Regions from separate parts of the Nonomuraea sp. NPDC050404 genome, predicted to be linked through region 3. Evidence: riboswitches for the same ligand, from Rfam matches in the RefSeq annotation. Region 3 holds a riboswitch; each other region holds the start of a gene.
What was found. A riboswitch is a leader RNA that binds a small molecule or an ion and turns the genes downstream of it on or off. The one in region 3 is predicted to bind S-adenosylmethionine.
Positions count from the first base shown of each region.

Region 1 (4,070 bases), on a different contig from region 3:
TCATCGACGGCGGCCGGCCGCTCTCGCCTACCGCCCGGTGAACGTCAGGACCCGATCGAGCGCTGCCCGGCCGGCAGGCCCCCATGCCGGTTTGCCGCCGGGCAGGCCGCGGTCGCCGGCCTGGCCCATGGCCATGAGGAACAGGCTTTTCAGTGCGGCCAGGCCGCGGGCGCGCCTGATCGTCGCCTCGTCCACACGCGGGTACGCCTCGAAGAACCGTGCGGCCGCGCCGGCGGGGAGCAGCACCCATGCGGCGGCGAGGTCCCACGCCGGATCGCCGGCGAACAGGTCCCCGAAATCGATCACTCCCGACAGGGTTCCGTCCGAGACGACGACGTTGGCCGGATGCAGGTCACCGTGCAGCCACAGCCGCGGGCCCGCCCACTCGGGGGCCGCGACGGCGTCGTCCCAGACGGCCCGGACGTCGGCGGCGTCGCCAGGGGTGACATCTCGCAGGAAGCGCTCGAATCCGCCCGTGCACTCCTTGGGATGACCGCCGCGGTCCGTGCTGTCGGGCGCCTCGGCGGGCGCCCGCACGTGGAGTGCCCTGAGGAAGGCCGCCAGGGTGTCGGCCGCGTGGTCGCCGCGGGTGATCGGGACGAGGTCGAGCGGCTCACCGGGAACCCACGTCATGATGGTCCAGGGCCTCGGGAAACGCGCGGACGGCTCGCCGATCCGCACGGGGGCCGGGATCGGGAGCGGGAGGCGCGGGGCCAGGACGGGCAGCCAGCGGCGCTCCTTGTGCTGGTCCTGCGCGGCGTTCTCCATGCGCGGCATGCGCACGACCAGTTCGTCCCCGAGGCGCCACTGCTGGTTGCCCCAGCCGCCCGCCACCTCCCGGATGGCCAGCTCCGCGAGGTCCGGATGTTGCTCTCGCAGCAAGGAGCGGACCAGGCCCTCGTCGATCTCGACGCTGTCCACGTTCGACGTCCCCCTCATGATCGTCCAGCCGGACAGACTACCGACCCTGACCCTGACAGGTGGAAGAAAAGCCAAGGGCCTACACTTGTCAGTGGAACCGGACAATCGGGATGAACCGTTATTGCGGGTAAACCCGACTGGTATAGTCGCTTATGTCACGAGTCCAGTGCGAAGCCCCGGCTTGCTGGACGGCAACCCTCCCGACCGCGGCGGGGTGCCCCGGGTGATGACATGGTCGTCGAGCTGAACGGTGCTTTCGGCGGCAAGCGCGGTGCCCAGCCGTGCCCTGCCCCGCGCCCTTGGCCGGCCTCGATGGGAAGGACATGATGAAGGGCGGACGCACTCTCCTGGCGGGAGCGGGCGCGGCGCTGATGCTGACGCTCTCCGCGTGCGGCGGCGTCGACACGGGCGGCACTTCCGGCACCGGCACGCAATCAGGTTCCGGCGGGCAGCAGACGCTCACGGTCACCGCGTTCGCGGGCGCCTGGGGCGAACTGTTCAAGAAGTCGTTCGTGGAGCCGTTCGAGCGCGACACCGGCGCCAAGGTCAACCTCGTGTACGGCGCCAACGCCGAATGGCTGACCAAGCTGCGCGCGGCCGGCGGCAACAACCCGCCGTTCGACGTCATCGCCCTGACCCCCGACGCCTCGCTCCCGGCCGCGTCCGCGGGGCTGCTCCAGCCGCTGGACACCGCGAAGCTGGCGCACTGGAAGGAGCTCGACCCCGTGCTCAGCGGCAGGTCGGCCTACCAGAGCAAACAGTACGGCGTGCCGCTGACCACCGGGTCCACCGGCCTGCTCTACCGTACGGACAAGATCAAAACCCCGCCGCAGGACTGGTCGGACATCTTCGACAAGCAGTACTGCGGGCACATCGCCCTGCCCCCGCTGACCTACAACCCCGGCCTGGAGTTCTTCTCCGCCCTGGTCACCAGCGACGGCGGCAAGTTGTCCGACCCCGCCGCCGTGGACCGGGCGTTCGCCAAGCTGGAGACGCTCAAGGACTGTGTGTCCTCCTTCCCGGCCAACGCGGGCAACGCCGCCACCGTCGTCGAGAACGGCGACGCCTGGATCATGCCCTTCTGGGACGGTCGCGCCTTCGCCATGGCCGAGGCGGGCTCCCCGATCGGGTTCACCTATCCCAAGTCGGGCCCGGTGGGCGCGCTGACCTCGTACTTCGTCGCCAGCGGCACCCAGAAGGGCGAGCTGGCCACCAAGTTCCTCGACTACCTGACGGCGGCGCAGAACCAGAAGCCGTTCGCCGAGGGCACCTGGTACGCGGCCGGGAACGACTCCATCGACTACAGCGAGGCGTTCGACGAGCGGGTGGAGCACGGGCCCGAGGTCTTCAAGAAGTTCATCTGGGTCGACTACGCGGTCGCCACCCCGAAGCTCAACGAATGGCAGCAGCGATGGAATCAGATCTTCGGCTGATCGAGATGCCCCCGGACGGGGCCGGGCACGTCGAGATCGAGGGCCTGGCCGCGGGGTACGAGGGCGCGCGGGTGCTGGACCTCGACCGGCTGTCCATCCGCAAGGGCGAGTTCCTGTCCATCCTGGGTCCCAGCGGCTGCGGCAAGACCACGCTGCTCAACTCCATCGCGGGCTTCGTCCAGCCGACGGCCGGGCGCATCGTGATCGACGGCGCGGACGTGACGGGACGGCCGCCGTACCGGCGCGGGCTGGGCGTGGTGTTCCAGAACTACGCGCTGTTCCCGCACATGACCGTGGCCGCCAACGTGGCCTACGGGCTGCGCGTGCGGCGGCTGGACAAGGCCGAGCGGGAGGAGCGGGTACGCGAGGCGCTGCGCCTGGTCGGGCTGGAGGGGTACGCCGAGCGGCGGCCCAAGCAGCTGTCCGGCGGACAGCAGCAGCGCGTGGCGCTGGCCCGCGCCCTGGCCATCAGGCCCCCCGTGCTGCTCCTCGACGAGCCGCTGTCCAACCTGGACGCCAAGTTGCGGAGGGAGATGCGGGTCGAGCTGCGGGCCATCCAGCGGCGCATCGGCACCACGATGGTGTTCGTCACCCACGATCAGGAGGAGGCGCTGGCGCTGTCGGACCGGGTGGCCGTGATGAACGGCGGGCGGATCGAGCAGCTCGGGACGCCGGATGAGGTGTACCGGCGGCCGGCGACACGGTTCGTGGCCCAGTTCATCGGCGCCGCCAACGTCCTGGAGGGGACGGTGACGGCGGGCGGCCTCGATCTCGGTGGCGGCCTGGTGGTGGGCGGTCTTCCCGGCCTCGTGGAGGGTGAGCGCGCGGTTGTCGCGATCCGCCCCGAACGCATCCGCCTGAGCGAGGCCGGAGCCGGTACCGCGGGCACCGTGGGTTACCGGGCCTTCGCCGGTGACGCCTGGCACGTGGAGGTCCGGCTGGCCGACGGCCGGATGCTGAGCGTGCAGCTTCCGGACACGGGCGCGGGCGCGGCGGACCCGCCGGGCGCGGGCACGTCAGTGGTGGCGAGCTGGGACCCGGCCGACGTGATCGTCCTGGAATCAGGTGCGGGCTCGGGGACGGATGCGGGCTCGGGGACGGGCTCGGGTGCGGGCTCGGAGCAGGGGGCCGGATGACGGCCGGATCCCCGGGCGGGGCGGGCACGGTCCGGGCGGGGCGGCCGCGGGGCTGGGTCTTCGTGCTTCCGCTGGTCGTCTTCCTGGCGGCGATGTTCCTGGTTCCCCTCGTCCGCCTGCTGCGCCTGAGCTTCAGCCCGACCGACTCCTTCAACGCCGCCCTCCCCGGCTGGTCCCTGGACAAGTACGCGCGGGTCTTCACCGAGTCGTACTTCTACGGCTCGCTCATCCAGACGGCGGCCACGGCGCTGCTGGTCGCCGTGTTGTGCGTGCTGCTGGCCTACCCGGCCGCCTACGTCCTGGCCCGGCGGCGCCCCGGCACGCTGCGTACCCTGCTGTTCGTCATCGTCATCTCGCCGCTGCTGACCAGCGTGGTCGTGCGCACCTACGGCTGGGTGGTGCTGCTGTCGGGCAACGGCGTCGTCAACAAGGCGCTCGTCGCGACGGGGCTGCGCGACCAGCCGGCCCAGTTGCTCACCAGTTACCCGGCGGTCGTGGTCGCGGTCACGCACGTGCTGCTGCCGTTCGCGATCATTCCGCTGACCACGGCGCTCGGCGGCCAGGACCACAACCTGCACCG
Region 1 covers NZ_JBFAKB010000011.1:359,613-363,682, forward strand. The annotation lists gene AB0I81_RS30845 (aminoglycoside phosphotransferase family protein) at 28-939, opposite strand; SAM riboswitch class IV at 1,075-1,196, shown strand; gene AB0I81_RS30850 (ABC transporter substrate-binding protein) at 1,245-2,354, shown strand; gene AB0I81_RS30855 (ABC transporter ATP-binding protein) at 2,333-3,490, shown strand; gene AB0I81_RS30860 (ABC transporter permease) at 3,487-4,070, shown strand, end outside.
Region 1: another riboswitch for S-adenosylmethionine. It lies ahead of AB0I81_RS30850 (ABC transporter substrate-binding protein); the one in region 3 lies ahead of thrC (threonine synthase).

Region 2 (4,070 bases), on a different contig from region 3:
GCCCGCCGCGCCCGCCTCGGGCAGGCTCAACGACGAGGACATGCGCGACATAGACGCGCTGGTCTCGGACGAGCCGCCCCAACGCCGCGAGCCGCCGGCCCGCGACTGAGGCACGTTGAGCTGACGACCGCGACGGCGCGGTTCAAGCGCTTCGGCTCAGCGGGCAGCCAGGTCCCGTACGGCCTCGATGAGGCGGTCCACGTGCTCCTGCGTGGTCCCGATCCCGATCGAGGCCCGCACCGCCGAAGCCGTGTCGTCCTCACATCCGCCGTCGGCGGTGCCCAGCAGGTGCCGCACGAACGGATGCGCGCAGAACTTCCCGTCACGCACCCCGATGCCGTACTCGCCGGACAACACCTCGGCCACCTCCCGGGCCGAGTGCCCGGCCACGGTGAAGGACACGATGCCCACCCGCGGGTGATCGTCCCCCCAGAGCGACAGCTCCCGCACTCCCGCGATCGACTTCAGCCCCGTACGCAGCCGCGAGATCAGCCGCTCCTCCTCCCGCACCAGCTCGGTCCACCCGGTGGCGGTCAACGCGTCGCAGGCGGCGGCCAGCGCGATGGCGCCCAGCACGTTCGGGGTGCCCGCCTCGTGCCGCGGCTCGGGGTCGTCGTGCCACTCGGTGCCGTCGCCCGCGAAGCCGACCGAGCGCACCGCGCCCCCACCCTTGAGGTACGGCTCGCCCTCGGCCAGCCAGTCCCGCCGCCCGATCAGCACGCCCGCGCCGAAGGGCGCGTACAACTTGTGCCCGGAGAAGGCCACGTAGTCAAGGTCGAGCGCGGTCAGGTTGATCCTGCGATGCGGTACGAGCTGCGCCGCGTCCACCAGGATGCGGGCCCCGTGCCGGTGCGCGATGTGCGCCAGGGCCGCGACGGGCCACAACTCGCCGGTGACGTTCGAGGCGGCGGTGACCACGAGCAGCTTCGGCCCCTCGATCCCGGCCAGCGCCTCGTCGGCGGCGCGCACGGCCTCGCCGGGGAAGGCGGGCGGCGCCAGCCGTACCGAGGAGGCCCACGGCAGCAGCGAGGCGTGGTGCTCGGTGTCGAAGACCACGGCCGTCGTGCCGGCGGGCAGGCAGCCTGCCAGCAGGTTCGTGGCGTCGGTGGTGTTGCGGGTGAAGATCACGGCGTCGTCGGGCCTGGCGCCGGCGAACGCCCTGACCGTGTGGCGGGCCTGCTCGTACCGGGCGGTGGTGAGCTGTGAGGCGTAGCCGGCGCCGCGGTGGACGCTGGAGTAGGCCGGGAGCGCGGCGGTGACGGCGGCGCTGACCGGCTCCAGACAGGGCGCGCTGGCGGCGTAGTCCAGGTTGGCGTACCCCACCAGCCTGCCGCCCTTGACCGGCACTTCGAGATCGGCGCCGAGCACGGCGGGGATCGGCCGGCTCGTCGTGGCGGGACCGGTCCCGGTCTCGGCGGCGGAGCGGGCGGAGAAGATCGTCAGCGTGGACACGGCGTACCTCCAGGGCTCTCGGACCCCTGGGAACAGCCATGGAGCCCGCGCTTGCCCGCCACACCCCGTGGCGGACCAGGTCCTCACCCGGGGCACCCCGCCGCGGACGCGAGGGTTGCCGGCCAGCTAGCCGGGGCTTGTCGCTGGCACTCATGACCTACGTCCGGCACTATAACCGACACCAGGGCACATTACGCAAGTCGCGAACTTATGTGACACCTGAGTCGTTGCTACCGGGAAACCCCCGTCAGCCAATGATTCATGGAGGTGTGTCCGATGTTGGATTGGGTGACCGACCCGAACATCTGGATCGGCTTCTTCACCCTTGTCGCCCTGGAGATCGTGCTGGGGATCGACAACATCATCTTCATCTCCATCCTCGCCGGGAAACTGCCTCCCGAGCAACGCGACCGGGCCCGCGTGCTCGGCCTCGCGGCGGCCCTGATCAGCCGGTTGCTCCTGCTGCTCGGCCTGTCGTGGGTGGTGCAGCTCACCGAGCCACTGTTCGCCGTCTGGGGGCACGAGATATCGGGACGTGACCTGATCCTCCTGCTCGGCGGCCTGTTCCTGCTGGGCAAGAGCGTCACGGAGATCCACCACCAAATGGAGGGGCACGGTAAGGACGGCAAGAACGCCGCGGCCGCCTCCTTCGCCTCGGTGATCATCCAGATCATGATCCTGGACGTCGTGTTCTCGCTGGACTCGGTCATCACCGCCGTCGGCATGGTGGACGAGATCGGCGTGATGATCGCGGCCGTCATCGTGTCGGTCCTGGTGATGTTGTTCGCCTCCGGGCCGATCAGCCGGTTCGTGGACCAGCACCCGACGGTCAAGATGCTGGCGCTGTCGTTCCTGGTGCTGATCGGCGTGGTGCTCGTGGCCGAGGGCTTCGAGCAGCACATCCCGAAGGGCTACATCTACTTCGCCATGGCGTTCTCGGTCATCGTGGAGCTGCTCAACATCCGGGTGCGCAGCAGGAACCTCAAGAAGAGGGAGGCCGCCGCTCCTAAACTGGACTAGTGCGCTTCGATCCCTGGAATCCCGATTTCGTCGCCCATCCCTACCGGGTCTATGACGAGCTGAGGCGGCAGGCGCCCGTCAGTTACTTCGAGCCGACGGGCCAGTGGCTCATCGCGCGGCACGCCGACGTGAACGCGCTGCTCAGGGACCGTCGGCTGGGCCGCTCGTACCTGCACGTGGCAGGTCACGAGGAGTTCGGCAGGCCGCCGGAGCCGGAGTTCCAGGAGCCGTTCTGGCGCGTGATCAGGGCGGGCATGCTCGACGTGGAGCCGCCGGTGCACACCAGGTTGCGCCGGCTGGTCTCCAGGGCATTCACGCCGCGCATGGTCGAGTCGCTGCGCCCCCAGGTCAAGGCCATCGCCGCGGGCCTGGTGGCGGCGTACGTGGAAAAGGGCGGCGGGGATCTGATCGCGGAGGTGGCCGAGCCGCTTCCGGTCACCGTGATCGCGGAGATGCTCGGCATCCCCGACCAGGACCGCCACCTGCTGCGGCCCTGGTCGGCCGACATCTGCGGGATGTACGAGCTCAATCCCACCCCGCAGGCCCAGCACACCGCGGTCCGCGCGGCCTCGGAGTTCGCCGGCTACCTCAAGTCCCTGGCCGCCGTCCGCCGCGCGGACCCCGGCGACGACCTGGTCAGCGCGCTCACCCAGATCGACGAGCTGACCGAGGACGAACTGGTCGGCACCTGCGTCCTGCTGCTCAACGCAGGCCACGAGGCCACCGTGAACGTGACGGGCAACGGCTGGTGGTCCCTGTTCAGGAACCCGGAGGAGCTGGCCAGGCTGCGCGCCGACCGTTCGCTGCTGCCCACGGCCGTGGAGGAGCTGATGCGCTGGGACACGCCGCTGCAGATGTTCGAGCGCTGGGTGCTGGAGGACATCGAGGTGCACGGCGTACGCATCCCGCGCGGCTCGGAGGTGGCGCTGCTGTTCGGCTCGGCGAACCGGGATCCTGCGGTGTTCGACGACCCGGACCGCCTCGACGTGGGCCGCGCCGACAACCCGCACATCTCCTTCGGCGCCGGGATCCACTTCTGCCTGGGCGCGCCGCTGGCCCGCATCGAGCTGGCCGAGTCGTTCGGCGCGCTGCTGGACCGGGCCGCCAAGCTGGAGCTGCGGCGGGAGCCCACCTGGAAGCCCGGCTACATCATCAGGGGCCTGGAGTCCCTGGATCTCACTGCCGCCTGAGCCGAGAGGTTCAGCGGCGTTGGCAGAGCCAGCCGAACCCGCCGAGCCCCGACGCGTCGATCAGCTCGCCCTCCTCGGAGGCTCTGGCCAGAGCCCTGAGATAACCGCGCGGATCGGTGCGGGCCAGGTCGAGCGGCGGCCGCGCGCCCGTGAGCCCCAGCTCCCGCAACGCCTCCCGCTGTGTGGACAAGGTTGTGGATATCGCACCGGCCCGCCGCCCGGCCTCCGCGCACGCGTCCAGCGCGACGTGAGCGGTGATGTCGCAGGTCCCGTCGGGTACGGGGGCGACGACCGCGCCGTCGCGATACCCGGTCAGCGTGCCATGCGACGGCCGGTTGTCCACAGGGTGTGCATAATCGATGGCGACCGCACGGCCCCTGGTGAGGCGTACGAGCACCGAGGCCCATG
Region 2 covers NZ_JBFAKB010000018.1:138,235-142,304, forward strand. The annotation lists gene AB0I81_RS40545 (DoxX family protein) at 1-109, shown strand, start outside; gene AB0I81_RS40550 (aminotransferase class V-fold PLP-dependent enzyme) at 157-1,452, opposite strand; SAM riboswitch class IV at 1,495-1,610, opposite strand; gene AB0I81_RS40555 (TerC family protein) at 1,729-2,472, shown strand; gene AB0I81_RS40560 (cytochrome P450) at 2,472-3,662, shown strand; gene AB0I81_RS40565 (SAM-dependent methyltransferase) at 3,673-4,070, opposite strand, start outside.
Region 2: another riboswitch for S-adenosylmethionine. It lies ahead of AB0I81_RS40550 (aminotransferase class V-fold PLP-dependent enzyme); the one in region 3 lies ahead of thrC (threonine synthase).

Region 3 (4,070 bases):
AGCCGTAGCCCTTGTCCGCGTTGAACCACTTGACGGTGCCCTGCGCCACTTCCGACTCCTCTTACTGGTCTCCCAGATCTCGCCCATTCCTCCGCGGGACCTGTAATCGTGTGACTTTAGGGAAATCAGCCAGACGATCGCCCTCGACCATACCTGTGGCAAGGGGTTTGGCAACAGAGTCAATCTGCAAACTCCCTATTTCTTCGCATCGCAGGTCGTTCAACGTTGAATTGGCCCGGGAAAAGGAGAAGGCGCCCACTGGGGGCGCCTTCAACAGTGTGGTCTACGGGAGTCAGCCGCCGGCGACCGCCGGGATGATGGAGATCTGAGTGCCCTCGGGGGCGGGAGTGTCGAGTCCCTCGGTGAAACGGACGTCCTCTTCCCCAACATAAACGTTGACGAAACGACGAATCTTGCCCGATTCATCCAGAATTCTCGCGCCGATGCCCGGGTAGTCGGAGTCGAGCTTGGCAAGCACGTCACGAAGAGTCGCGCCCTCGCCACTGACTTCCGCGTTCCCCCCGGTGTACGTGCGCAGAATGGTGGGAATCCGCACAGAAACGCTCATGGTTCTAATCGCCTTTCCTGGTTGTCAGACAGTCGCGCGGAACGCGTCGAGAGAGGGCTTGATCACGGCCGTGGGCTCGACGGACTCGCCGTCGAGCACGTCCAGCGTCTTGAGCCCGTCACCGGTGTTGAGCACGACGGTCTCGGCCTCGGGGTCGAGCCGCCCGCTCTCGGTGAGCTTCTTCAGCACGCCGACGGTCACGCCGCCGGCGGTCTCGGCGAAGATGCCCTCGGTCGAGGCCAGCAGCCTCATCGCGGCCACGATCTCGGCGTCCGTGACGTCCTCGACGCCACCTCCGGTGCGCCGGGCGATGTCCAGCACGTACGGCCCGTCGGCGGGGTTGCCGATGGCCAGCGACTTGGCGATGGTGTCCGGCCTGACCGGCTGCACGACGTCGTGGCCGGCCTTGTACGCCGTGGACACCGGCGAGCACCCGGCGGCCTGGGCGCCGAAGACCTTGTAGGGCGTGTCCTCCACCAGCCCCAGCCTCACCAGCTCCTTGAAGCCCTTGTCGATCTTCGTGAGCTGGGAGCCGGAGGCGATGGGAATGATGATCTGCTCGGGCAGCCGCCAGCCGAGCTGCTCGGCGATCTCGTACGCGAGCGTCTTGGAGCCCTCGGCGTAGTAGGGCCGCAGGTTGACGTTGACGAAGCCCCACTTGTCGCCCATGGGGTCGCCGATCAGCTCCGAACAGAACCGGTTGACCTCGTCATAGGTGCCGTCGATGCCGATCAGCCGCCCGCCGAACACCCGGGCCATGGCGATCTTGGCCTTCTCCAGGTTGGCCGGGATGAACACGCACGCGTCGAGCCCCGCCCGCGCCGCCGCGGCGGTGACCGCGCCCGCGAGGTTTCCGGTGGAGGAGCAGGAAAGGGTGTGGAAGCCGAAGTTGCGCGCCGCCTCGACGGCCATCGCGACCACCCGGTCCTTGAAGGAGTGGGTGGGGTTGCCCGAGTCGTCCTTCACGTAAAGGGACTTGATTCCGAGCTCTCGCCCCAGGTTTCCGGCCTTGACCAATTTGGTCCAGCCGGGGTTCATATTGGGCTTATTGGCCACGTCCACCGGGACGGGCAGCAACGAGCGGTAACGCCAGATGTTCGCCGGGCCGGATTCGATCTGCGCGCGGGTCACGTCACCGAAGTCGTAGGCCGCCTCCAGCGGCCCGAAACACTCCTGACAGGCGAAGCTCGGACCCAGGGGGTAGCGGGTGCCGCACTCGCGGCAGGAGAGAGCGACGGCGGGACCAAAGTCAAGCGACATGAAGCGAGGCCTTCCCTCATCTTCGCCCACGGCCACCTTGACCGCGAACCGGAATTGGCACCTTGTCCCGGTCGGCCTCGCCAGGTCGCGAGTTCGAAAGCCGGGAGGGTTGCCGGGGTTTCGCAGGGCCGGTCCCTCCACCCCTCTGGATGAGCAATATGTAGTTGTTGAAAGGGACTCTACCCTCTTAAGTATCCGAAATTACCACGCGTCTCACCATGCGAGACGCCCGGTCTCATCGATAGTCCTCACCCAGCACGCCCTGCACGTATTTGCGTGCCTGGTGAATGCGGGACTTGGCGGTGCCCAGCGGGATGCCCAGCTGGTCGGCCACCTCGTTGTAGTCGAGCTGGACGATATCGCGCAACACCAGCGCCTGCGCCAGGTCGGGTTTGTCGGCCTCCAGCGCCTCCATCGCGTCGAGCAGGTCCAGCCGCGAGCCCGCGATCACACTGACCCGCCGCACGTCGGGCTTCTGCATGGGCAACTCGTCCGAACTCTGCTCGGCCGCCCTGCGCTTCAGCGACCGGTACGTGGTGCGCGCGCAGTTGGCCGTCACGATGTGCAGCCAGGTGCTGAACCTGGCCCGCCCCTCGAACCGCCCGATGTTGCGCGCCACGGCCAGCAACGTATCTTGCGAGGCCTCTTCCGCGTCCTGGTGATAAGGCAGGATCCGGGCGCAGTGACGCATCACATCAGGCTCAATCCGCGCCAGGAGCTCGCCAAGTGCGCGATGATCTCCAGCGGCGGCTGAGCGGGCGAGTTCCTCGGTTAGCTCATCAAGCGCCATACCTGGGATCCTATGATCGAAGGGAGACCTGATGAACAGCGTCCTGCTGGCCTCCAACCGAGGGCCGGTCTCTTTCACCGTCTCCGACGACGGTGAACTCACCATGAGGCGCGGCGGTGGCGGGCTGGTCTCGGGGTTGTCGGGAGTGGTCAAGGACGACGGCCTGCTGTGGGTGTGCGCCGCGCTGTCCGACGGCGACCGCAGCGCCGTGCGCCTGGCCCCCGGCGGCCGCATCGACCACACGCGCTACGGCACGGGACCGCTGCGGATGCTGGACATCGCGCCCGCCACGTTCCACCGCGCCTACAACGCCGTGGCCAACTCCACCCTGTGGTTCGTCAACCATCTGCTCTACGACATCCCCAACTCGCCGACCTTCGGCACCCGGTTCGAGCGCGACTGGGAGTCCTACCGCGACTACAACGGCGCGTTCGCGCTGGCGCTGGCCGAGGAGGCCGGGCACGGCGCCCGCGTGCTGGTCCAGGACTACCACCTGACGCTCACCCCGGCCATGCTCCGCGCCGAGCGGCCGGACTTGCGCATCGCCCATTTCAGCCACACCCCGTGGGCGCCGCCCGAATACTTCTCCCTGCTGCCCGACGAAGTGGCCGGAGAGGTCCTGGAAGGCATTCTGGGAGCCGATCACGCCGGGTTCCTCACCGACAGGTGGGCGCAGGCGTTCATGGACTGCTGCGAACGTCTCCTGGGCGCGGAGGCCGACCGGGTGGGCCGCACCGTCAGCTACGAGGGCAGGAGCACCCGCATCGGCGTGCACAGCCTGGGCGTGGACGGCGAGGCGCTGTGGGAGCGGGCCTGCGAGCCCGACGTCGAGTCGCACATGGCGGCGCTGCGGGAGCAGGTGGGCGATCGCCGGCTGATCGTCCGCATCGACCGTACGGAGTTGTCGAAGAACATCGTGCGCGGGCTGATCGCCTACCGCGAGTTCCTGGCCGCGCACCCCGAGTGGCACGGGCGGGTCGTGCACCTGGCCTTCGCCTATCCCAGCCGGCACGACCTGCCCGAATATCGCGAATACACCGCCTCCGTGCAGCGCTGCGCCAGGGAGATCGAGGACACCTACGCCACCGAGGACTGGGACCCGGTGATACTCAATGTCAACGACGACTATCCGCGTTCGCTGGCGGCGTACCGGATGGCCGACGTGCTGCTGGTCAACCCCATCAGGGACGGCATGAACCTGGTCGCCAAGGAGGGGCCGATCCTGTCCCCCAGGTGCGCGCTGGTGTTGTCGCGGGAGGCGGGGGCGGCGGCCGAGCTGGGGCCGCATGCGCTGCTGGTCAATCCGTACGACATCAGCGGCACCGCCGCCGCCCTGCACGACGCGCTGGTCATGCCGGAGGACGAGCGGCGGATGCGGCGCGACAAGCTGCACGCCGCGGCCACCGCCCTGCCGCCGCAGAAGTGGCTCGCGGCCCAGCTCGAAGCCCTCAG
Region 3 covers NZ_JBFAKB010000048.1:29,908-33,977, reverse strand. The annotation lists gene AB0I81_RS60560 (cold-shock protein) at 1-49, opposite strand, end outside; gene AB0I81_RS60555 (MoaD/ThiS family protein) at 293-568, opposite strand; gene thrC (threonine synthase) at 593-1,828, opposite strand; SAM riboswitch class I at 1,842-1,984, opposite strand; gene AB0I81_RS60545 (RNA polymerase sigma factor) at 2,064-2,618, opposite strand; gene AB0I81_RS60540 (trehalose-6-phosphate synthase) at 2,650-4,070, shown strand, end outside.